Linked DNA regions of Corallococcus caeni. The protein of the gene in region 1 interacts with the protein of each later gene in a pairwise test. Links are inferred from orthologs where the notes say so. Each region holds a gene or a part of one and is shown on either strand. Other genes may lie near its edges. The genes, in order: AABA78_RS17975 and AABA78_RS10975.

Region 1 (10,415 bases):
CGTCGGTGCAGGCGGAGTCCGACGAGGACCTCCCCGCCGACGTGCGCGTGCTGCGCCGGGGCGTGGAGGCCCTGCGCCTTCCGCCCGGCCCCGTGCGCGACGTGGACTGCGCGGACGGCGGCGCCCCGTTTCGCATCCTCGTGACCCAGGCCGCGGTGACTCCTGGCGCGCGCGTGCGCTTCACCGGCACGCCCCGCCTGGGCGAGCGCCCGCACGGCCCGCTCTTCACGTCGCTGAAGCAGGCCCTGGGCCCCGCGGGCCTGACGCTCACCGAGGGCACCCCGTGGCCGGTGGAGCTGCACGCGCCCCAGGACACGGCGAAGCTTGAGCCGGTGTTCCGCGTGCCGGGCGCGCAGAGCAGCCAGTACGCCTCCAGCCTGCTCCTGGGCTGCGCGGAGCGCTTCCTGCGGGAGCAGCGCGCGTGGAGCGTGGAGATCGAAGGCACGCTCACCAGCGCCGGCTACATGGACCTCACGGTGGCGTGGCTGCGCCGCTTCGGCTTCACCGTGGAGCAGTCCCCGGGTCGCTATTCCGTCACGGCCTATCAGGCGCCTGAATCCGTCCCATCACTGCCGGGCGACTGGTCGTCGTTGGGCTACCTGGTGCTGATCGCCTGGCGCACGGGTGGCACGGTGGAGCGCGCGGAGCCCCAGAGCGCCCACCCGGACCAGGCGATCCTCCGGCTGGCCGCTGAAGTGGGCCTGAGGATGATCCCCGCGGGTGCGCCCAACACGTGGCGCGTCCAGGGTGAAGCCACGGGCGAGCTGCGCGCCTCCGGCAAGGAGTGCCCGGACCTGCTGCCCACGCTGGCGGCGCTCGCGTGCGTGCTGCCCCGGCCCACGACCCTCACCGACGTGGGCATCCTGCGGGTCAAGGAGAGCGACCGGCTGGAGGGGATCCGCGCGTTGGTGGCGGCCTACGGCGGCACCGCGGAGCTGTCGGCCGGAGCCGACAGTGAGACGCTGCGCATCCTCCCGCCCAGGACGAAGCCCGCGCGCTTCGCCATGGACAGCCGGGGCGACCACCGCCTGGCGATGTCAGCGGCCACCCTGTGTGTGCTGTCCGGGGTGCCTCTGGAGCTGACGGGGCCGGAGTGCGTGGAGAAGAGCTTTCCGGGCTTCTGGCGGCAGCTCGCGCGCTCCGGGGTCCGCTATTCCTGAGCAGGGAGACGGACCGGAAACTTCGCCTCTCGGACTTATCGTTCTTTTTTGTTGAAAGCCTCCTCCGCCCTGTGAAATCTCCGCCCATGCCCAAGGACACGCTGACCGTCACCGACAATCGGACCGGGAAGACGTACGAGATCCCGATCGAGAACGGCTGTATCCGCACCCCCGACCTGCGCCAGATCAAGACCGGCAGCGACGACTTCGGTCTGATGGGTTACGACCCCGCGTTCCTGAACACGGCGAACTGTAAGAGCGCCATCACGTTCATCGACGGTGACAAGGGCATCCTCGAGTACCGCGGCTACCCCATCGAGCAGCTCGCGGAGAAGTCCACCTTCCTGGAGGTGGCCTACCTGCTGCTGAAGGGCCAGCTGCCCACGCAGGCGGAGCTCGACAACTTCACGCACAACGTGACGCACCACACGCTGGTGCATGAGAACATCAAGTCCTACATGGACGGGTTCCGCTACGACGCGCACCCCATGTCCATGCTGGGCTCCACGGTGGCGGCGCTGTCCGGCTTCTACCCGGACGCGAAGAACATCCGCGACGCGCGCAGCCGTGAGATCCAGATCACGCGCCTCATCGCGAAGATGCCCACCATCGCCGCGTTCTCGTACCGGCACTCCATGGGCCTGCCGTACGTCTACCCGGACAACGACCTGTCCTACGTCGCCAACTTCCTGGCGATGATCAAGCGCATCGGCACCACGACGTACAAGGTGCACCCCACGCTGGAGAAGGCGCTCGACGTCCTCTTCATCCTGCACGCGGACCACGAGCAGAACTGCTCCACCACGTCCGTGCGCACGGTGGGCTCGTCGCAGGTGGACCCCTACTCCGCGGTCGCCGCGGGCGTGGGCGCGCTCTACGGCCCGCTGCACGGCGGCGCCAACGAGGCGGTGCTCCGCATGCTCCGTGAGATCGGCACGAAGTCCGCCATCCCGGAGTTCATCAAGCAGGTGAAGGGCGGCGAGGGCGAGAAGAAGCTGATGGGCTTCGGCCACCGCGTCTACAAGTCCTACGACCCGCGCGCCAAGGTCATCAAGCGCGTGGCGGACGAGGTCTTCGAGGTCACGGGCAAGAACCCGCTGCTGGAGATCGCGCTCGAACTGGAGCGCATCGCGCTCGAGGACGAGTACTTCGTGAAGCGCAAGCTGTACCCGAACGTCGACTTCTACTCGGGCCTCATCTACGAGGCGATGGGCTTCCAGGCGGAGATGTTCCCCGTCCTGTTCGCCATCCCCCGCACGGTGGGCTGGTGCGCGCAGTGGGAGGAGATGGTGACGGACAACGAGCAGAAGATCGCCCGTCCCCGTCAGGTCTACACGGGCTCCGCCCGCCGCGACTACGTGGCCCGCGAGAAGCGCACGAGCGCCAAGTAGCCACCGGCTGAAAAGCCGCTGAAGCACGAAGGGGCGCGGGACTCGAACTTGAGTCCCCCGCCCCTTTCGCTTGTCCCTACCCGTGAGCGGCGGCGGCGCCGGCCGGCTCGCGGTAGAGCGCCTCGATGACGTCCGCGTACCGCTGCTCCACCACCTTGCGGCGCATCTTCATGCTGGGCGTGAGCTCGCCGCCGTCGATGGAGAACTCCCCCGGCAGCACGCGGAAGCGCTTGATGCCCTCGAAGCGCGACAGCTTCGGGTTCACGTCCCGCTCGATGGCCTCGTGCAGGTGCTGCTGGAGCCGCGGGTCGTTCACCAGCGTGGCCACGTCCTCCGGCCAGCCCTGCTCCCGCGCCAGCTTCCGCACCCGGTCCGGCTCCAGCGTCAAGAGCGCCACCAGGTAGTTGCGCCGGTCCCCCACCACCAGCGCGTGCCCCACGGGGGAGAGGGCCTTGAGCAGCTCCTCGATGTTGGCGGGGGACGTCTTCTTGCCGCCGGAGGTGACGATGATCTCCTTCTTGCGCCCGGTGATGCGCAGGAAGCCCTCGGCATCCAGTTGCCCCACGTCGCCCGTGTGCAGCCACCCGTCCGCCAGCAGCTCCTGCGTGGCCTCCGGGTTGCGGTGGTAGCCCAGGCACACGTTGCCGCCCTTCACGAGGATCTCCCCGTCCTCCGCGATGCGCACCTCCACGCCCAGCATGGGGCGGCCCACCGTGCCCAGGCGGGCGCACTCGGAGGTGCTCACCGTGGCGGGGCCGGACACCTCCGTCATGCCCCAGACCTCCAGGAGGACGACGTCGATGGAGGCGAAGAAGTCCAGCACGTCCCGGCCAATGGGCGCCGCGGACGTGGCGAACAGCTTCGCCTTCTCCAGGCCGATGCGCGTCTTCAACGGATGGAACACCAGCCGCCGGGCCAGCTCGAACTTGGCCTCCATGAACGACGGCACGCGCTCCTGGCTCAGGACGCGCGTGTTTCGCTCCAGGGCCGTGGCGCGGGCCCACTCCACCAGCCGGCGCTTCAGGGGCGGCTGCGCGGCCAGCCCCTCCTCCGCCTTCGTCTTGAACTTCTCCCAGACGCGAGGCACCGCGAAGAAGAGCGTGGGGCGCACCTCCGTGAGGTTCCTGCCCAGGGCGTCCAGCGAGTCCGCGAAGTACACCTGCGTGCCCAGCAGCAGCGGGCTGTGCAGGGAGACGATCTGCTCCGCGACGTGCGACAGCGGCAGGTACGACAACAGCCGCTCGTCCTCCATGTCCCGCAGGCCCAGGGTGTCGCCCAGCTGCTTCGACGTCCAGGCCAGGTTGCGGTGGCTCAACGCCACGCCCTTGGGCTGGCCAGTGGTGCCGGACGTGTAGATGAGCGTGCCCAGCGCGTCCGGGTGGAGCGCGTGGACGCTGTCCCAGTAGGGGTCTTCATCCTGCTTCGCGCCGGAGGCCAGCACGTCCGCGTAGCGCAGCACGCCGTCCGGCAGGGGCGTGGGCGCGTCCACGACGATGAGGTGCTTGAGCGCGGGCAGGCGCCGCTGAACCTCCAGCCCGGTGGCCAGGTGCTTCGCGTTCTCCACCAGGAGGAAGCGCGCCTCGCAGTGGCCCAGGATGTAGACGAGCTGCTCCACGCTGCTGGTGGTGTAGAGGCCCACCGGCACGCCGCCCAGGGCCATGGCCCCCAGGTCCGCGACGTGCCACGCCTCGCGGTTGAAGCTCAGGATGCCCAGCGGGTCGCCTTCCCTGAACCCCAGCGCGTGCAGCCCCAGGGCGAAGCGCTTGACGCGCTGGGCATAGTCGAACCACGAGGTGGGGACGTAGGCGCCTCCCTGGTGGGACCAGAGCGCCGGGCGGTGTTCCAGCCGCGCGGCCTGGTCATGGAGCGCATGCAGCATCGTCTTGGGCAGGTCCATCCGACGGAACGTAGTGGATGTGCCCCGTCCGTTCCACGTCCCCCCGTCTCAGCCGTTGACAGCATGTTCACCGGCTTTGTATGCCGCGCCCGACCATGAGCATCGACTTCACCTGCCAGAAGTGCGAGGCCAGCTTCGAGTTGGAAGCCCAGGACCTCATCGAGGGGACGGAGAAGATTGTCTGCCCCCACTGCGACGCGAAGGCGCCCGCCAACCTCACGGAGGACTTCGTCGCCGCGCTCACGGAGATGCGCGCGCAGATCGCCACCCTGAGCAAGAAGTTCGCGGTGACGATGACGCTCGAGGCCGAGGAGCTCGAGGACGAGCTCGACGACGAGGACGAAGACGAGGAAGAGGACGACGAGGACGACGTCGACGAGGACGAAGACGACGAGGAGTCCGAGGACGACGAGGACTACGACGACGAAGAGTCCGAGGAAGAGGACCGCTAGCCGTCTCGTGCCCCCTCTTCCCGCCTGCCCGCCCGCCCTCCAACCGGGTGGGCCAGGGCCCGGGGGCCGCTCGCGACAGGGGGAGGGCGGTGCCCTCCCGGTGAAGGGACAGGTGCGTAGCTTAGGGATGTGAAAACGTCCAACCGCGCCAATTTCTTCGTCGCTCCGTTCACGGCCGTGGTGCTGGCGCTGGGGGGAGCGTTGTTCCTTCCCGCGTTCGGGATCCCCGGTGCCATCGCCGCCTCCGGGACGGCCGAAGGGAAGAAGGAGAAGCCCTGCATCACCGAGAAGGGCAGCGACCCCAAGGCCTGCTCGGAGCTGGTGGAGCTGGAAGTGAAGGACGTGGTGCCCTTGATGGAGGCGCAGACGCACGCCGTCGTGCTGACCACCAAGGACGGGGAGACGGTGCTCCCCCTCTTCGTGGACGAGGGCGCGGCGGTCTCCATCGCCTTCCGCCTCGCGGAACGTCCGCCCCCGCAGCCGCTGTCGCAGGACCTGCTGGACGACGTGGTGTCCAAGCTGGGCGGCAAGGTGACGGAGGTCCGCATCGACGACCTGCGCGACAACGTCTACTCCGGCCGCGTCTTCCTACAGCAGGGCAAGAAGGAGCTGGCGCTGGACGCGCGGCCTTCGGACTCCATCGCCATGGCCATGCACAGCCAGGCGCGCATCCGCGTGACGCGCAAGGTGCTGGCGCTGGCGGGCATCACCCGCGCGGAGATTGAAGCCCTCCAGAAGCAGCAGGACCTGGGCGTGGGTGGCAGCGGCTCCGGCGGAGAGGACATGGGTCCCCTGCCCCCGCCGCCTCCCATGGGCCCCAGCGCCGGCCACCCGAAGCCGCCGTCGGAGGACATCGGCATGGACCACTCCACCCGCCAGCAGCCGCTGATGGAGCCCATGGGCAAGGGCCAGGAGATTGATCTCTAGCGCCCGGAGCCTCACGCCCCGGAAACGATGAAAGCCCGGCCCCCCCTCCCAGGGTAGCCGGGCTTTCTTCGTCTCAAGCGTCTGAGAGCCACGAATGGCGTGCGCCAGCTGGCGGTAACTTTCCGCCGGGCGCGTGAGGCGAAGAGTTAGTCCTTCGGGCGCAAGCCTGTCAAGCCGCCCACCCCGTGGGGCTAGGATGGGCGGTCCTATGCGCAAGGCGAAGATCATCTGCACGCTGGGCCCGGCGTCGGACTCGAAGGAAGTCATCGAGGGGCTGGTGAGGGCGGGCATGAACGTGGCCCGGCTCAACTTCTCCCACGGTACGCACGACGAGCACCGCCAGCGCGTCCAGCGCATCCGCGCGGTGTCGAAGAAGCTGGGCGTGCCGGTGGCCATCCTCCAGGACGTGCAGGGCCCCAAGGTGCGCCTGGGGCGCTTCGAGGGCGGTCAGCTGATGGTGAAGACGGGCGACACCGTGACGGTGACGACGCGCGCGGTGCTGGGCCAGGGGAACGTCATCCCCACGCCGGTGCGCTCGCTGCCCCGGGACGTGGAGAAGGGGCACGAGGTGCTCCTGGACGACGGCCGGGTGCGCCTGCGCGTGCTGAAGGTGAGCGGCCAGGACGTGTCCTGCCGCGTGGAGGTGGGCGGGCTCCTCAAGGACCACAAGGGGCTGAACCTGCCCGGCACGGCCATGTCCGTGCCCACGCTGACGGAGAAGGACAAGGTGGACCTGGCCTTCGGCCAGGAGGTGGGCGTGGACTACGTGGCGCTGTCCTTCGTGCGCACCGCCCAGGACGTGCGCCAGGCGCGGGCGCTGGTGGGCAAGCGCAAGACGCCGCTCATCTCCAAGATTGAAAAGCCCCAGGCGGTGGAGAACCTGGAGGCCATCGCCGCGGAGTCGGACGGGGTGATGGTGGCCCGCGGCGACCTGGGCGTGGAGATGCCGCTGGAGCAGCTGCCCGCCATCCAGAAGCGCGTCGTGCGGGAGGTCAACCGCATGGGCGGCATCGTCATCGTCGCCACGGAGATGCTGGAGAGCATGGTGCTCAACGCCCGGCCCACACGCGCGGAGGTGTCGGACGTGGCCAACGCCATCCTGGACGGCGCGGACGCGGTGATGCTCTCCGGTGAGACGGCCGCGGGCCGCTACCCGGTGGACGCGGTGGCCACCATGGCGCGCATCGTGGAGGAGACGGAGCGCACCAGCCTCATCCCCCTGCTCTACTCCCCCTTCGAGCGCTCGGAGGACCTGGGCACCGGCGTCGCCGCGGCGGCGGTGGCCGCGTCCCGGCAGCTGAACATCGGGACCATCATCGCGTACACGGAGAGCGGCCACTCCGCGCGCCTCATCTCCGAGTTCCGCCCCGGCGCGCGCATCCTCGGGCTGACGCCCAACGCGGACACGGTGAACCGGATGGCGCTGCACTGGGGCGTGACGGGCCACCTGGTGAAGCGCGTCAGCACCACGGAGGCCATGCTCAAGCAGGTGCGCCGGCTCTGCCAGGAGCTGCGCTTCTGCGAACCGGGCTCGCCCTTCATCCTGGTGGCCGGCGTGCCGCTCAACGTGCCGGGCAACACCAACATGATGAGCATCCACCGCGCTTGAACCGCTCGCGGTGGAGGCCTGGAGCCGGAGGCCCTAGAGGACCTTCTGCTCGAAGTCGTAGAGCTTCTCCACGGAGAGCTGGCGGTAGCGCTCCACGTTGAGGGCCCGGCGGGCGCACTCCCACACCAGGTCCTTGGCGGGGCGCTCCGGCTCCTTCTTCTTGCGGCGCTTCACCTCCGCCTTGATGGCCTTGAGCGCCATGGCCGGGTGGTAGCAGAAGGCGGAGGAGAACAGCAGGTGGCCGCCGAAGGGGACGAGGCGCGCCTCCAGCACGTCGCCCGTCTCCAGGCCCGCGATGTGACGGCGCTCCGTCACGTCGAAGTCCTTGCCGGAGAAGAGCTCTCGCAGGCGCACCATGCCCTTGGCCAGCTTGCGCACCTCGAAGAGGCCGTGGACCGTCTCCGTGAAGCTGCGGAAGGCGTTGGCCTCCTCCGGGGCGGCGGACTTCTGGCGCTCCTCGTACAGCTCCGCGGCCGGCGTCTTGCCCGTGAGCGGCGAGACGCGGTCGTAGAGGTAGTAGTCCAGGAACGACGCCATCCGCAGCTCGAAGAGCTTGTCGTCCTCGAAGACTTCGCCGGTGAGGCGGAAGTACTCCGCCTTCGCCTCCAGGAGGTCCGGCTTGCGCGCCTCCTGGCTGCCGAAGGCGATGAGCTGGTCCAGGTACGGCTGGTACGACAACGGGGTCAGCGCGGTGTCCATGGCCGTTGCGAGCTTTCTTCCTACGAACCCGCCATCAGCGTCGCGAAGCGGCTGAACAGGTAGCGCGCGTCGTGAGGGCCGGGCGAAGCCTCGGGGTGGTACTGCACGCTGAAGGCCCGCGCGTCCGGTACGGCCAGGCCCTCCACCGTGCCGTCGTTCAGGTTGATGTGCGTGACGACGGCCTTGCCCTTGAGGCTGGCGTCGTCCACCGCGAAGCCGTGGTTCTGCGCGGTGATCTCCACCTTGCCCGTGGTGAGGTCCTTCACGGGCTGGTTGCCGCCGCGGTGGCCGAACTTCATCTTGTACGTCCGGCCGCCCAGCGCCAGGGCCATGATCTGATGCCCCAGGCAGATGCCGAACACCGGCACCTTGCCCAAGAGCGCCGCCACCGTGCGGTCCGCGCCCTTCACCGCGGCCGGGTCGCCCGGGCCGTTGGCCAGGAAGACGCCGTGCGGCTTCTTCGCCAGCACCTGCTCCGCCGTGAAGTGCGACGGCACCACCGTCACGCGGCAGCCCACGTCCACCAGGTACTGGAGCATGGAGCGCTTGAGGCCGTAGTCGTACGCCACCACGTCGTACTTGAGCTCCGGCTCCGGCTGCTTGTCGCCCGTGGCCAGGAACACGTCCGGCGTGGGCGTGGTGAAGAGGTAGGGCTCCTTGCAGGATACGCCCGTGGCCAGGTCCAGCCCCTCCATGCTCACGGCGGCGCGCGCGCGCTCGGACAGCGCGGCGGCGGACACGTTCTCCGTGGAGATGATGCCCGTCTGGGCGCCGTGCGTGCGCAGGTGGCGCACCAGCCGGCGGGTGTCCACGCCTTCAATGCCCACGCGCCCGTGGCGCGCGAGGTACGCGTCCAGCGTCTCCTGCGAGCGCCAGTTGGAGGGCGTCTTCGTCAGCGAGCGGACCACCATGCCCACCGCGTGCGGAAGTCCCGCCTCCTCGTCGCCCGCGTTCGCCCCGATGTTGCCCATCTCCGGGTACGTCATGGTGACGATCTGCCCCACGTACGAGGGATCCGTGAGGATCTCCTGGTAGCCGTACATGGACGTGTTGAAGACCACCTCACCCACCGTCTCGCCGGAAGCGCCAAAGGCGCGTCCTTCGAAGGTGGTGCCATCCGCCAGTGCGAGCACCGCCCGCTTCGTCATCACCGCGACTCCTTGAGCTGACCGTCCTCGAACACACACCGGCCGCCCACCCACGTCTGCGTCACGCGACCCTTCAGCGTGCGCCCGTGGAAGGGCGTGTTGCGACTGCGGGAATAGAACCGGTGGGCATCCACCGTCCACTCCTCCAAAGGCGACACGAGCGTGATGTCCGCCGGGGCACCAGGCGCCAGGTGACCGCCCGGCAGGCTGAATACCCTCGCGGGCCCGTCCGACAGCAGCTCCACCGCCCGGCGCGGGGTGAGCACGCCCTCGTGCACCAGCGCCAGGGTAAGCCCCAGGGCCGTCTCCAGCCCGACGATGCCGTTGATGCCCTTCTCGAACTCCACCAGCTTGTCGGACACGCCGTGCGGCGCGTGGTCCGTGGCGATGGCGTCCACCGTGCCGTCCACCAGCGCCTCGCGCAGCGCCTTCACGTCCACGTCGCTGCGCAGGGGCGGCGCCATCTTCGCGTGGGTGTCGTAGTCCCCCACCGCCCGGTCATCCAGGGTGAAGTGGTGCGGCGCCACCTCGCAGGTGACGCGCAGGCCGCGCTTCTTGGCCTCGCGGATGAGCCGCACGCTGCCCTCGCAGGACACGTGCGCCACGTGCAGGCGCCCCTTCGTCTCCTCCAGGAGCACCAGGTCGCGCGCCACCATGGCCACCTCCGCGGAGGACGGAATCCCGCGCAGCCCCAGCCGCGTGGACGTGGCGCCCTCGTGCATGGCGCCGCCGGCGGACAGCGTGAGGTCCTCCTCGTGGACCATCACCGGCACGTCGAACTGCGTGGCGTACTGGAGCACCCGGCGCATCAGGCCCGCGTTCATCACCGGGCGGCCGTCGTCCGTGAGGGCCACGCAGCCGGCGGCGATGAGCTCGCCCGCCTCCGACAGCTCCTCGCCCTTGAGCCCCTTGCTGATGGCGCCCGCCGGGTACACATGGCACAGGTCCGCGTCCCGCGCGCGCGACAGCACCAGCTCCGTGACGAGCGCGCTGTCGTTCACCACCTTGGTGTTGGGCATGGCCACGACGCCGGTGAAGCCGCCCGCCACCGCCGAGCGGCAGCCGGTGAGGACCGTCTCCTTGCCCTCTTCTCCCGGCTCGCGCAGGTGCACGTGGAGGTCGATGAAGCCCG
Region 2 (10,409 bases), on another replicon or contig:
CGCGAGCGCCGCCAGTCCCTCGCGCACCTGCTCCAGCGCGCCGGACAGCTTGCCCATCGTCTCCGGGCGCAGGGCCACGGTGGACTCCTGGCTGGACAGCCCCAGCGCGCGCGGCGCCTGGAGGAACAGCGCGTCCGCGTGCGAGCGCACCCGCTGGGCCAGCGCGGAGAGCGTCGCGTGCCGTTCGTCCTTCACCGGCAGGGCCGCCACCGCGTCGCGCGACAGCTCCTCCAGCCGGTAGTTGGACACGCTGCAGCCGAAGTGGCTGCTGGCCGCGTCCTCCAGCGCGTGCGCCTCGTCGAAGACGACCGCGTCGTAGAAGGGCAGCACCCCTTCCGTGCGCTTGCCGGAGCTGCGCAGCGCCAGGTCCGCGAAGAACAGGTGGTGGTTCACCACCAGCAGGTCCGCGACCTCCGCGCGCTTGCGCATCCGCGTGACGAAACAGGTTTCATACAGCGAGCAGCGCGAGCCCAGGCACGTCTCCGACGTGGTGGACAGCCGCGACCACGCGGCGAAGGACTCCGGCAGGTCCAGCTCCGCCCGGTCCCCCGTCTCCGTCTGCGTCACCCACTTCTTGAGCAGCGGCCACTGCTTCGCCTCTTCCTTCGAGACGAACTGCGGATCCTTCTCGAAGGACTCGTAGCGGTGCAGGCACAGGTAGTTGCCGCGCCCCTTGAGGTAGGCCGCCTCGAAGCGCAGCCCCAGCTTCTCGCTGAGCAGCGGCAGGTCCTTGAAGAACACCTGGTCCTGCAGCGTCTTCGTGGCCGTGGACACCACCACCTTGCGCCCCGACAGGAGCGCGGGCACCAGGTAGGCCAGCGTCTTGCCCGTGCCCGTGCCGGCCTCCGCCAGCAGGTAGCTGCCCTCCGTGAAGGCCCGCTCCACGGCGCGCGCCATCTGGAGCTGCTCCGGGCGGTGCTCGTACGCGGGCAGCGCCTCTTCCAGCGCGCCACCAGGACCCAGCAGGCTGTCGACAGAAGGGGGACGGGGCGCGGGCGCGGACATGCGGCGGTCTTCGGGGGGCAGGAGGGCGCGGAAAAGGAGGCCCCGCAGGATAACAGCGCCCGGCGCCCCCCGCGCGTTCCGTCACACGGCCTTGAAGCCCTGGCCCCCGCCCGCCCGGGAAGCGGGCCGGCCAGCGCCCCCTGGGGGCCTTTTTGCCTAGAAGGACCCGCGCAGTATCTGGAAGAGCACCAGCACCAGCACCAGGGCCACCACCAGCACCGCGCCCATCACCGTGTTCTTCACCTTGCGAGCCAGCGCCGGGGACGGACCGTCGGAGGCGAGCGGCGCCGCGGACGTCACCCGGCGCACCACCTCTTCCCGCCCGCGCAGCGCCTGGGCGTCGTTCGGCGCCCGGGCCAGCCGCAGGCGGTACAGCCGGCCCACCATGGCCAGCTCCCCTCGCACCATCGCCTGGGACAGCAGGCGGTCGTGCGCGTCCCAGTCGTGCCACGTGCCCATCAGCGCGTGCCACTCCGTGGCCAGGAGCCCGGAGGGCTGGTGTTCGTCCGGGATGAAGTTGGCGTAGACCAGCCCGCACTGCGCGCAGGCTCCGGCGTCGTCACGCATGGGCGCCACGCACTTGGGGCAGTGGCCCGGCGGTGCCTGGAAGGGGTCCCCGTCGAAGTCCGGCGCGACGATGGAGGCCGCATCGGAGCGCACCACCCGCAGCGCGGTGACGCTGGCGCGAGCGGGCGCGGGGGGCACGAACACCTCCGGCGCGGGCAGCGCCACGGCGGCGCCGTCCCCTCCGCGAGCTCCCGGCGCGTCCTCCCGGGACACCTCCTGCGGGGCCACGGGCGACGCGGACGGGGACGGCCCCGCGAGCGTCTTCGCGCCACACACCCGGCACGTCACGGCCAGCTGGCCGTCCTCGATGCGGAAAGACTCCACCGGGACCAGCCGCTCGCAGCCTTCGCACTGGTACTTCATGACCACACCTCTCGCAGCGGAATGGGCATCGCGCACCCTACCAGCGCCAGCAGGCACAGCGCGCAGATGAGCTTGCGCGAGCGGCTCAGGGGCTCCTCCGGCCGCACCACCTCCGGGTGGCCGAAGCCCACGACCTTGCTCGCCACCACCAGCCACAGGCCCCACGACGCGGTGACGAACACCGTGAGGAAGAGCAGCACCAGCGCCACGCCCTGCCCCACCAGGCGGGCCTTCGCCCCGAACACCGCGAACGTCAGGTGCCCGCCGTCCAGCTGCCCCACGGGCAACAGGTTGAGCAGCGTCACCAGCAGGCCGAACCACGCGGCGATCACCACCGGGTGCACCACCACGTCCTTGCCCTCCGGCACGGGGCCCAGCGCCAGCCACGTCAGCGCCTTCATGATGAGGTTGTCGCCGAACAGCGTCTGGTGGCTCGTGTAGACGGGGTCCGCCGCCGGCGGCGCCTGCGTCACCCTCTCCATCACCCAGTGCAGCAGGTTCTGCCCCAGCACCCACAGCGACGACTCACCGGGGAACGCGGACGGCACCGCCGGCGAGTCCACCACCGTGGAGTGCAAGAGCCCCCAGTAGAGCAGCGGCAGCGCCACCACCAGGCCCGCCAGCGGCCCCGCGGCGCCAATGTCCACCAGGGCGTTGCGCGTGGGGATGCGCCCGCGCAGCCGGATGACCGCGCCCAGCGTGCCCAGGCTCCCCGGCACCGGCAGCGGAATGAAGTACGGCAGCGACGTGTCCACCCGGTGCCAGCGCGCGAGCACGTAGTGCCCCATCTCGTGCGAGCCCAGGATGGAGAGCAGCGACACGCTGAAGAACAGCGCCTGCGTCCGGTCCTCCGCGAGCAGTCCGCCCCCGCTGAACGGGAACGAGCGCCCGAAGAGCAGCAGGTACGCGAGGAACGTCGTCCCCAGCGTCACCCCGAACAGCAGCAGGTGCAGCCAGACGCGGGACGGGGCGGGACGCGGAAGGGAAACCGGGTGCATGCGCGAAGATGCCTCACGTCCGCAAGAGGGGCGACCGGTCCGGGGGCGCCTGGCGGATGAAGTGTCAAACACAACCCGGATTACTCCGTCCCGGGTCCTTGACTTGAAAAAGCCTTCTGCTACGAACCGCGCCGCTTGCGGTTTCACCGAACGGCGGAGCGCCCGTCCGGGCCGTCCCGCCACCATCCAAGCCACCGTCAGTTGGGGAGATAACCATGAAGAAGTTCATCCTGTCCGCCGTCGCCGCCGCCTCGCTCGTGGGCTGCACCAGCGTCGAGTCCGCCGTCGTCTCCGGTTCCGAGATCGCCGCCAACGGCGAGGCCGTGGCCGTCATCCAGGGCAGCTCGCTGGGCCTGACCGCGATCTTCCACATCATCGACATCGTCCAGAGCGACCTGGACACCGTGGTGAACAAGCTCCTCATCACCGAGGCGAAGGCCATGGGCGCCTCCAAGGTGGACCTGAAGTCGGCGAGCACCACGCCCCGTCACGGCATCTTCGCCCTGTTCGGCACCATCATCGGCATCACCAGCTCCTCCGCGACCGGCGTGGCGGTGAAGTAGTCCACGCTGCCTCCTCACCGAGGCAGTCCGAAGGCCCCCTGGCGACAGCGGGGCCTTTTCCATTTCCAGCCCGTCTCCGAGCCCGTCCCTGAGCCCCCCCATGCGCGCCCTCCTCCTGCTGCCCCTCGTGTGCCTCCTCGCGTGCCGCTCGTCCTCCTCCGGAGGCGCGAACGACGCGGAGCTGATGGCCCAGGTGCGCGAGAAGCTGGCCGCGCGCGACGCGAAGCTCCAGGCCTACCAGCTGGAGGGCACCCAGACGGAAGGGGATACGGCCTCCGCGGGCTTCACCTTCGCGTACCGCGCGCCCCAGAAGATGCGCGGCACCGTGTCCGCCCCCCAGGCGCGGCAGGTGTGGTGGGACGGCAAGCACCTGTACGAGCAGGTGGAGGCGACGAAGCAGTTCACCACCTTCACGTCGCAGGTCTCCGCGGAGAAGCTGTCCGCGTTCCTCACTGAAATCTTCACCCCCTTCGTGCCGGACGGCTTCCGCGCGCCGCTGCTCCTGCGCAGCGCGAAGGCGAAGCGCACCACCGGCCTGCCCCAGGCGAAGGAGGCGGTGGAGCTGTCCATGGGGCTGGAGGGCGAGGCGGGCGGCGGCGTGGAGGTGACGTACGTGCTGCGCTGGCCCACGCTGGACTTCCTGGCCAAGAAGACGCGCGCGCCGGACGGCACCCGGGCGGAGGTGCGGATGGAGGAGGAGCACTGCGACGCTTCGCTGGGCCTGTGCGTGCCGCGAAAGCTCACCCGCTGGCTGGGGGACGCGAAGCAGGGGGAGACGGTGCTGTCCAAGGTGGACCTGAAGGGCTCGCTGCCCAACGACGCCTTCACCCCTGCCACGCCGGACGGATACAGCGTGCAGACCCGGACACTCGTGGACAGCGAAGCGCAGGAGAGTGGACCGAAGCCACCCTCGGGCGGTTGACCGTTCCGTCAGCCATCGCCACCTTGGGCGGCGGAGGTTCGCCGCGCATGGTTGAGAACGTCATCTTCGACGTGGATGGCACGCTGATCGACTCGGTGGACGAGCACGCCGAGGCCTGGCGCCGGTCGTTCATCGAGTTCGGGCGGGACATCCCGTTCGCGCACGTGCGCAGCCAGATTGGCAAGGGCGCCGACCAGCTGCTGCCCGTCTTCTTCAACGACGAGGAGCTGGAGCGCTTCGGCAAGGACCTGGAGGAGTACCGCTCCGCGCTCTTCAAGCGCGAGTTCCTGCCCAAGGTGCGCCCCTTCCCGCGCGTGAAGGAGCTGTTCCAGCAGCTGCGCAAGCGCGGCCGCAAGGTGGCCCTGGCCTCCAGCGCCAAGGACGACGAGCTCAAGCGCTACGTGGAGCTGTGCGGCATCGACGGCCTGTTCGAGGCGAAGACGAACAAGGACGAGGTCGACAAGAGCAAGCCGCACCCGGACATCTTCGAGGCCGCGCTCGCGAAGCTGGGCAAGCCGGACCCCGCCACGGTGGTGGTGGTGGGAGACACGCCGTACGACGCGCTCGCCGCGGGCAAGCTGCACCTGGCGTCCGTGGGCGTGCTGTGCGGCGGCTTCCGCGCGGACGACCTGCGCACGGCCGGCTGCCGCACGCTGGTGAAGGACCCCGCGGAGCTCCTGCGCCGCCTGGAAGAGGACCCCGAGGCCTGGCCGTGGGACGCGGCGTCGCGGGACACCTCCAAGGACGAGGAGTCGCGCTGAGGCGAAGGACAGCGTGAAGGCGGCCACGAACCCGTGGCCTCCGAAGGACCCGGCGTCGCGCTGACGTCACGCAAGCACTGCAAGCGCCCCCGGCGGCCACGCACCCGTGGCCACCGGTGGAGCCCGTCACCCGGAGCCCGGGAGGCGCTACTTGCGCGAACCGCCGCGCTTCGCGCGGGAGCGGGACGCGGTGCTCTTGCGAGCGGTGCCCCGGCGCGCCGTGCTGCTCTTGCGGGCCGTGGAGCGCTTGCCGGCGGTGCCGGTGCGCGAGGTGGCCTTGCGGCCGGTGGTGGTGCGCTTCGCCCGGGCGGGCGTGGCCCGCTTGCGGCTGGAGGTGGCGCTCTTCTTCGCGGTGGCCGCGCGGCGCTTTCCGCCCACGCGCCCGGCCTTGCGCGCGTTCTTGCGGGCCGTGGGACGCCGGCGGGCCACCTTCGCCTTGCTGCCGGAGCCACCCTTCAGTCCACCACCGGTGAGCTTGTTCACCGTGGCCCAGGCGCGGGCCTCCGCGGTCTTCTCGCCGGTGCCCTTGTCCTCGTAGCCCTTCTCGATGTGCTCGGCCATGCGCCTCTGCTTCGCCGAGTACTTCTCCTTGCTTCCTCGTGCCATGCAAAACCCTCCTGGAAACGGTCCCGGCGCGGGTCCGAGGCACGGAGTCCGCGTCGCCTGGAAGGTGAGCACGCCTACCCAGGGAGGGAACCCGCTGGCGCCCTACCCCTGTCCACTCACGGAAGCATGCCGTGTCCCGGGGATGGGGAATGGACAGTGCCCCCGCCCTTTTCGCCCGGGTCCCGCTGGTGCCCGAGGGCTGTCGTGCGCAGCTTGGAGACGCCGCACAGAAAGCCGAGGTTTCTCCTGGAACCCGCACTCAACGCCCCGCCACGCCTCCGCCACCTGGATGAAGGGCCCGCGGTCCTGGTGGTGAACACGCGCTCGCGCTCGGGGCGCGACGCCTTCGAGAACGCCCGCGAGCTGCTCGCCGCCCACGGCATCCCGCTCATGGCCGCGCACGCGCTGACGCGGCCCAAGCGCCTGCGCAAGGTCGTGGAGGAGGCCATCGCGCAGGGGGCCCGCCGCATCCTCGTGGGGGGAGGTGACGGCACCATCAGCTGCGCGGTGCAGGCGCTGATGGGCCGCGACGTGACGCTGGGCGTGGTGCCACTGGGCACCGGCAACGACTTCGCCCGCTCGCTGGGCATCCCGGACACGCTGGAGGCCGCGTGCGACGTCATCGCCGGGGGCTACACGGCGCGCGTGGACGTGGGGCTCGTCAACGGGCGGCCCTTCCTCAACGCCGCCAGCCTGGGGCTCACCACCGCCATCGCGAAGCGGCTCACGCAGGAATTGAAGCAGCGCGCCGGGAAGCTGGCCTACCCCATGGCCGCCGCCGCGGAGATGCGCACGCTGCAGCCCTTCCACGTCCGGCTCCAGGCGGATACGCAGACACTGGAGGTGGACGCGCTCCAGCTGGTGGTGGGCAACGGCCGCTACCACGGCGCGGGCAACATGGTGGCGCCGGACGCCACGCTGGATGACCGCCGGTTCCACGTCTACGCCATCACCGCCCCGTCCGTGGCGGACGGCGGCGAGCGCACGGGGCTGGGCCACCTGCAGGACGTGGCCACGCTGGCGCGCGTGGCGCTGGGCATGCGCAGCGGCGGGCACCTGGAGCACGAGTCCGTCGTGCACCTGCACACCTCGCGGCTCGTCGTGGAAACGGACCCGCCCATGGAGGTGAACGCGGACGGGGAGAACGTGGGCATGACGCCCATGCGCTTCGAGGTCGCCCCCGCGGCGCTGCGCGTCTACGCGCCCGCGCCGCAGTAGGGCCCCTGGCGCTACACCTTCTCCAGCACGCTGGAGAGCACCTGGGCGGTGAAGTTCACCAGGGGAATCACGCGCCGGTAGTCCATGCGCGTGGGCCCGATGACGCCGACGGTGCCCAGCACCGCCTCCGCCGTGCCGTAGGGGCTGGCGATGACGGTGACGTCGCCGGCGGCGGAGAACTCGCTCTCCGCGCCGATGAAGACGTGCATCTCCTTGGTGCGCTGCACGCGGTCCAGCAGGTGCAGCAGCTTGTGCTTCTCATCCAGGGCGCGGAACAGCGCGCGGATGCGCTCCACGTCGGCGAACTCGGGCTGCTCCAGGAAGGAGCCGGTGCCTTCGATGAGCACGCGCTCGGGCGTCTGCAGGTCGGTGGCGGCGGCGCCCAGCCGGAGGGCCTTGGCGGTCAGCGCGTTGTAGAGGGCCTGCTCCTGGTCCATCTCCGCGCGGATGCGCTCGCGCGCCTCCTCCAGGGGCACCTGGTGCAGGAGCTCGGAGAGGTAGTTGCTGGCTTTGATCAGCTCGTCGGACGTCACCGGGAAGTCCACGGTGAGGGCCTTGTTGTGCACCTGGCCGTTCTGGCCCACGAGGATGGCGAGCACGCGGTTCTCGCGCAGGCGCAGGAACTCGATGCGCTGGAACACGGCGGCGTCGGGGCGGGGCGTGAGGACGACGCCCGCGTGCCGGGTGAGCGAGTGCAGCACGCGGCTCGCCTCCGACAGGATGTCGTCCAGGCTGGACTCGTGGACCAGGCCCGCGTGGATGAGCTCGCGGTCGCGGGGGGCGGGGTCGCGCAGCTTCACCAGGGTGTCCACGTAGAAGCGGTAGCCGCGGTCGGTGGGCACGCGGCCGGCGGAGGTGTGGGGCTTCTCCAGGAAGCCCAGGGCCTCCAGGTCGGCGAGCACGTTGCGCATGGTCGCGGAGGAGACCTCGAACTCTCCGCGCCGCGTCAGCTGCTGGCTGCCGACCGGTCCGCCCGTGGTGATGTACTCCTGCACCACGGCCCGGAGGACTTCCTTCTCGCGCTCACCCAATTCGTCGGGCATTCCCGCTCACGCTCCGGAAAGCTGTCGACCCGACCTCCGGGTCTCCATGGCTCCTGTAGAATTCTAAAAGGGACGCCCGGGGCATTCAATCGGGCGCGCCGTCCAGGAGGGCAGGCAGGCGGGGCGCTGGCTTCCTGGCCCGGGGGGCGGGTACGGCAAAGCGCACATCGCCCTGGAGGGTGGCGGGGGTTAGAAGCCGGCCGCCGTGACGACCGCGACCGCGACCCCCGACGTTGCCGAGCCCGCGCCCCACCGGGGCCGGCTGCTGTTCAGCCTCTTCTCGCTCTACGTCATCTGGGGGTCCACCTACCTGGCGATGCGGTTCGCGCTGACGGGCTTCCCGCCCTTCCGGATGGCGGGGCTGCGCTTCCTGCTGGCGGGCGGGCTGTTGTTCGCGGGGTTGCGGCTGAAGGGGCAGCCGGGGCCGGGGTTGCGGCAGTGGGGGGCGGGCGCGGCGACGGGCTTCCTCTTGCTGGTGATGGGCAACGGGGGCATCGCGTTCGCGCAGAACCTGGGGGTGCCGTCCGGGGTGGCGGCGCTGGTGGTGGGGAGCATGCCGTTGTGGACGGCCATCTTCGGGGCGGCCTTCGGGCAGAAGCCGGGCCGCGCGGAGCTGGCGGGGCTGGGCCTGGGCTTCGCGGGGGTGGTGCTGCTGAACCTGGGTGGGGACATGGGCGGCGGGGGCATGGCGGCGCTGGCGCTGCTGGTGGCGCCGGCGACGTGGGCCTTCGGTTCGGTGTGGAGCCGGCGGTTGCCGATGCCCGCGGGGTTGATGACGCCGGCGACGCAGATGTTGAGCGCGGGCGTGATGATGATGGCGGTGAGCTTCGTGTTGGGGGAGCGGATGGCGGACGTGGTGCCCCCGCGCGCGGTGGTGGCGTTCGTGTACCTGGTGGTGTTCGGTTCGCTGGTGGCGTTCAGCGCGTACGGCTATCTGCTGCGGCACGCGAGGCCGGCGCTCGCGACGAGCTATGCGTACGTGAACCCGGCGGTGGCGGTGCTGCTGGGCGTGGTGTTCGCGGGAGAGACGCTGGGTCCGCTGACCCTGGGGGCGATGAGCGCCATCCTGGTCGCGGTGATGCTGCTGGCCCGCGGCAAGCGGTGAGCCGGTTCGCGGCCCTGTGGCTGGCGTGTGCGTTGCTCACGGCGTGTGCCGGTGGGGCACGGCGTTCGAGGCACGGGGAGCTGGAGTTCGTTGATTCGGAGACCGCGGGGAAGGCGCGTCACGCGGCCTACGTGGCGGAGCAGGCGTCCGCGTCCGCCACGCGGGCCGCCGTGTCTCCCCTGCTCCGGGCCATTCCACCGGCCGTGCTCGCGTTGATGCAGGAGAACCACGAGGCGGATGAGCTCGAGAAGCAGCTCGCCGCGTGTGCCGTGCAGGCCGAGCAGGTGGGAAACGCACGCCACTTCCAGGACCGGCCCCGACGCGGCAGGAGTGCGCCGAGGTGGTGGAGACGGACCGCTGCGGCAAGCCCGTCACCCGGGCCATGCAACTCGGTAAGCGGAAGCACGTGCTCGCCCTGGCATGCGCGGAGCAGGTGCTGAAGGAGCTGTGGCCCGCGCCCTTCAGCATCGAGCAGCGCTACCGCTACTACCCGAACGCCCGGATGGTGGAGACGGTGAGTCGAAAAGAGGAAGCGCGGCTCATCGCAGAGGGCTGCACCGAGGAACTTCGAGGCACCCTCAAGCCGGACCTCGTGCTTCACGGCGACCACAACCTGCTGAAGGCCGTGCTCATCCTGGACTTCAAGTTCCCCTGTCCGGACAGCAATGCGCCACGATGGACGGAGTATGGGAGCAACAACCCCTATGCCTACGAGTCCCAAGGGGCAATTTACGAAAAGGCACTGGGTGGACAGGCCCTGCTCGTGTCACCCAAGGCAGGCATGGAGCCATTCGAGCGATGAGTCCAGCATTCCCAGTCATTCGACTTCGCGATCGAGGCAACTGGCTCGCAGGCCGAGATGGCATCGTGCTGGCCTTCTTCATCCATCGTGCACACACGGAGGTAGGTCCCGCGATCTGGCGCTCGATCCAGACCTTTCTTCATGCCATCCCGCCTGACTCACTCAACTGGTACACGTCGGCGGATGGCGACATGGTTCCCCTGGATGCCGAAGGCTGGGAACACAACCGCCATGTCGTAACAGAGCGTGTTGGAGGCGGGAGCCGGTCCGTGGAGCTGAGGGAGAGCCCCAGTGAAACCGGTGGCTATCAAGTCGAATACTACGGGCGACTGCTCGACAGCCTCTTTCATGATGCGCCCGTCACGACTTTGGCGTTTACGTTCCCCACGGAGTACCTCGTGGAGCATGGAGTGGCCCGCCTTCGCTCCCTGGTGCTTGAGCTGGCTCGTGAGCTGC

What was found.
Region 2: the proteins of AABA78_RS17975 (region 1) and AABA78_RS10975 interact in binary tests that used the Escherichia coli proteins (3 or more experiments, as listed by UniProt). The link is inferred for Corallococcus caeni from one-to-one orthologs.

Annotation. Positions count from the first base shown.
Region 1 is NZ_BTTW01000003.1:959,049-969,463, forward strand. What follows is about bases 584-3,398. They hold AABA78_RS17975 (citrate synthase), read left to right. Parts: upstream 584-1,246; coding sequence 1,247-2,551; downstream 2,552-3,398. Other genes in these bases: AABA78_RS17970 (3-phosphoshikimate 1-carboxyvinyltransferase), read left to right, coding at 584-1,160; AABA78_RS17980 (AMP-dependent synthetase/ligase), read right to left, coding at 2,628-3,398. Also shown: more of AABA78_RS17970, read left to right, coding at 1-583; more of AABA78_RS17980, read right to left, coding at 3,399-4,448; AABA78_RS17985 (hypothetical protein), read left to right, coding at 4,544-4,900; AABA78_RS17990 (bifunctional nuclease family protein), read left to right, coding at 5,030-5,827; pyk (pyruvate kinase), read left to right, coding at 6,036-7,436; AABA78_RS18000 (DUF7986 domain-containing protein), read right to left, coding at 7,470-8,135; carA (glutamine-hydrolyzing carbamoyl-phosphate synthase small subunit), read right to left, coding at 8,156-9,283; AABA78_RS18010 (dihydroorotase), read right to left, coding at 9,283-10,415.
Region 2 is NZ_BTTW01000002.1:699,116-709,524, reverse strand. The notes cover bases 5,240-8,048. They hold AABA78_RS10975 (lipid kinase), read left to right. Parts: upstream 5,240-6,094; coding sequence 6,095-7,003; downstream 7,004-8,048. Other genes in these bases: hrcA (heat-inducible transcriptional repressor HrcA), read right to left, coding at 7,015-8,046; AABA78_RS10980 (transcriptional regulator), read right to left, coding at 5,327-5,785. Outside these bases: DNA repair helicase YoaA, read right to left, coding at 1-1,005; AABA78_RS11005 (hypothetical protein), read right to left, coding at 1,162-1,935; AABA78_RS11000 (site-2 protease family protein), read right to left, coding at 1,932-2,933; AABA78_RS10995 (hypothetical protein), read left to right, coding at 3,149-3,496; AABA78_RS10990 (hypothetical protein), read left to right, coding at 3,597-4,418; AABA78_RS10985 (HAD family hydrolase), read left to right, coding at 4,466-5,179; drug/metabolite exporter YedA, read left to right, coding at 8,252-9,151; AABA78_RS10960 (hypothetical protein), read left to right, coding at 9,492-9,953; AABA78_RS10955 (DUF3396 domain-containing protein), read left to right, coding at 10,019-10,409. UniProt on the Escherichia coli protein: In vitro phosphorylates phosphatidylglycerol but not diacylglycerol; the in vivo substrate is unknown.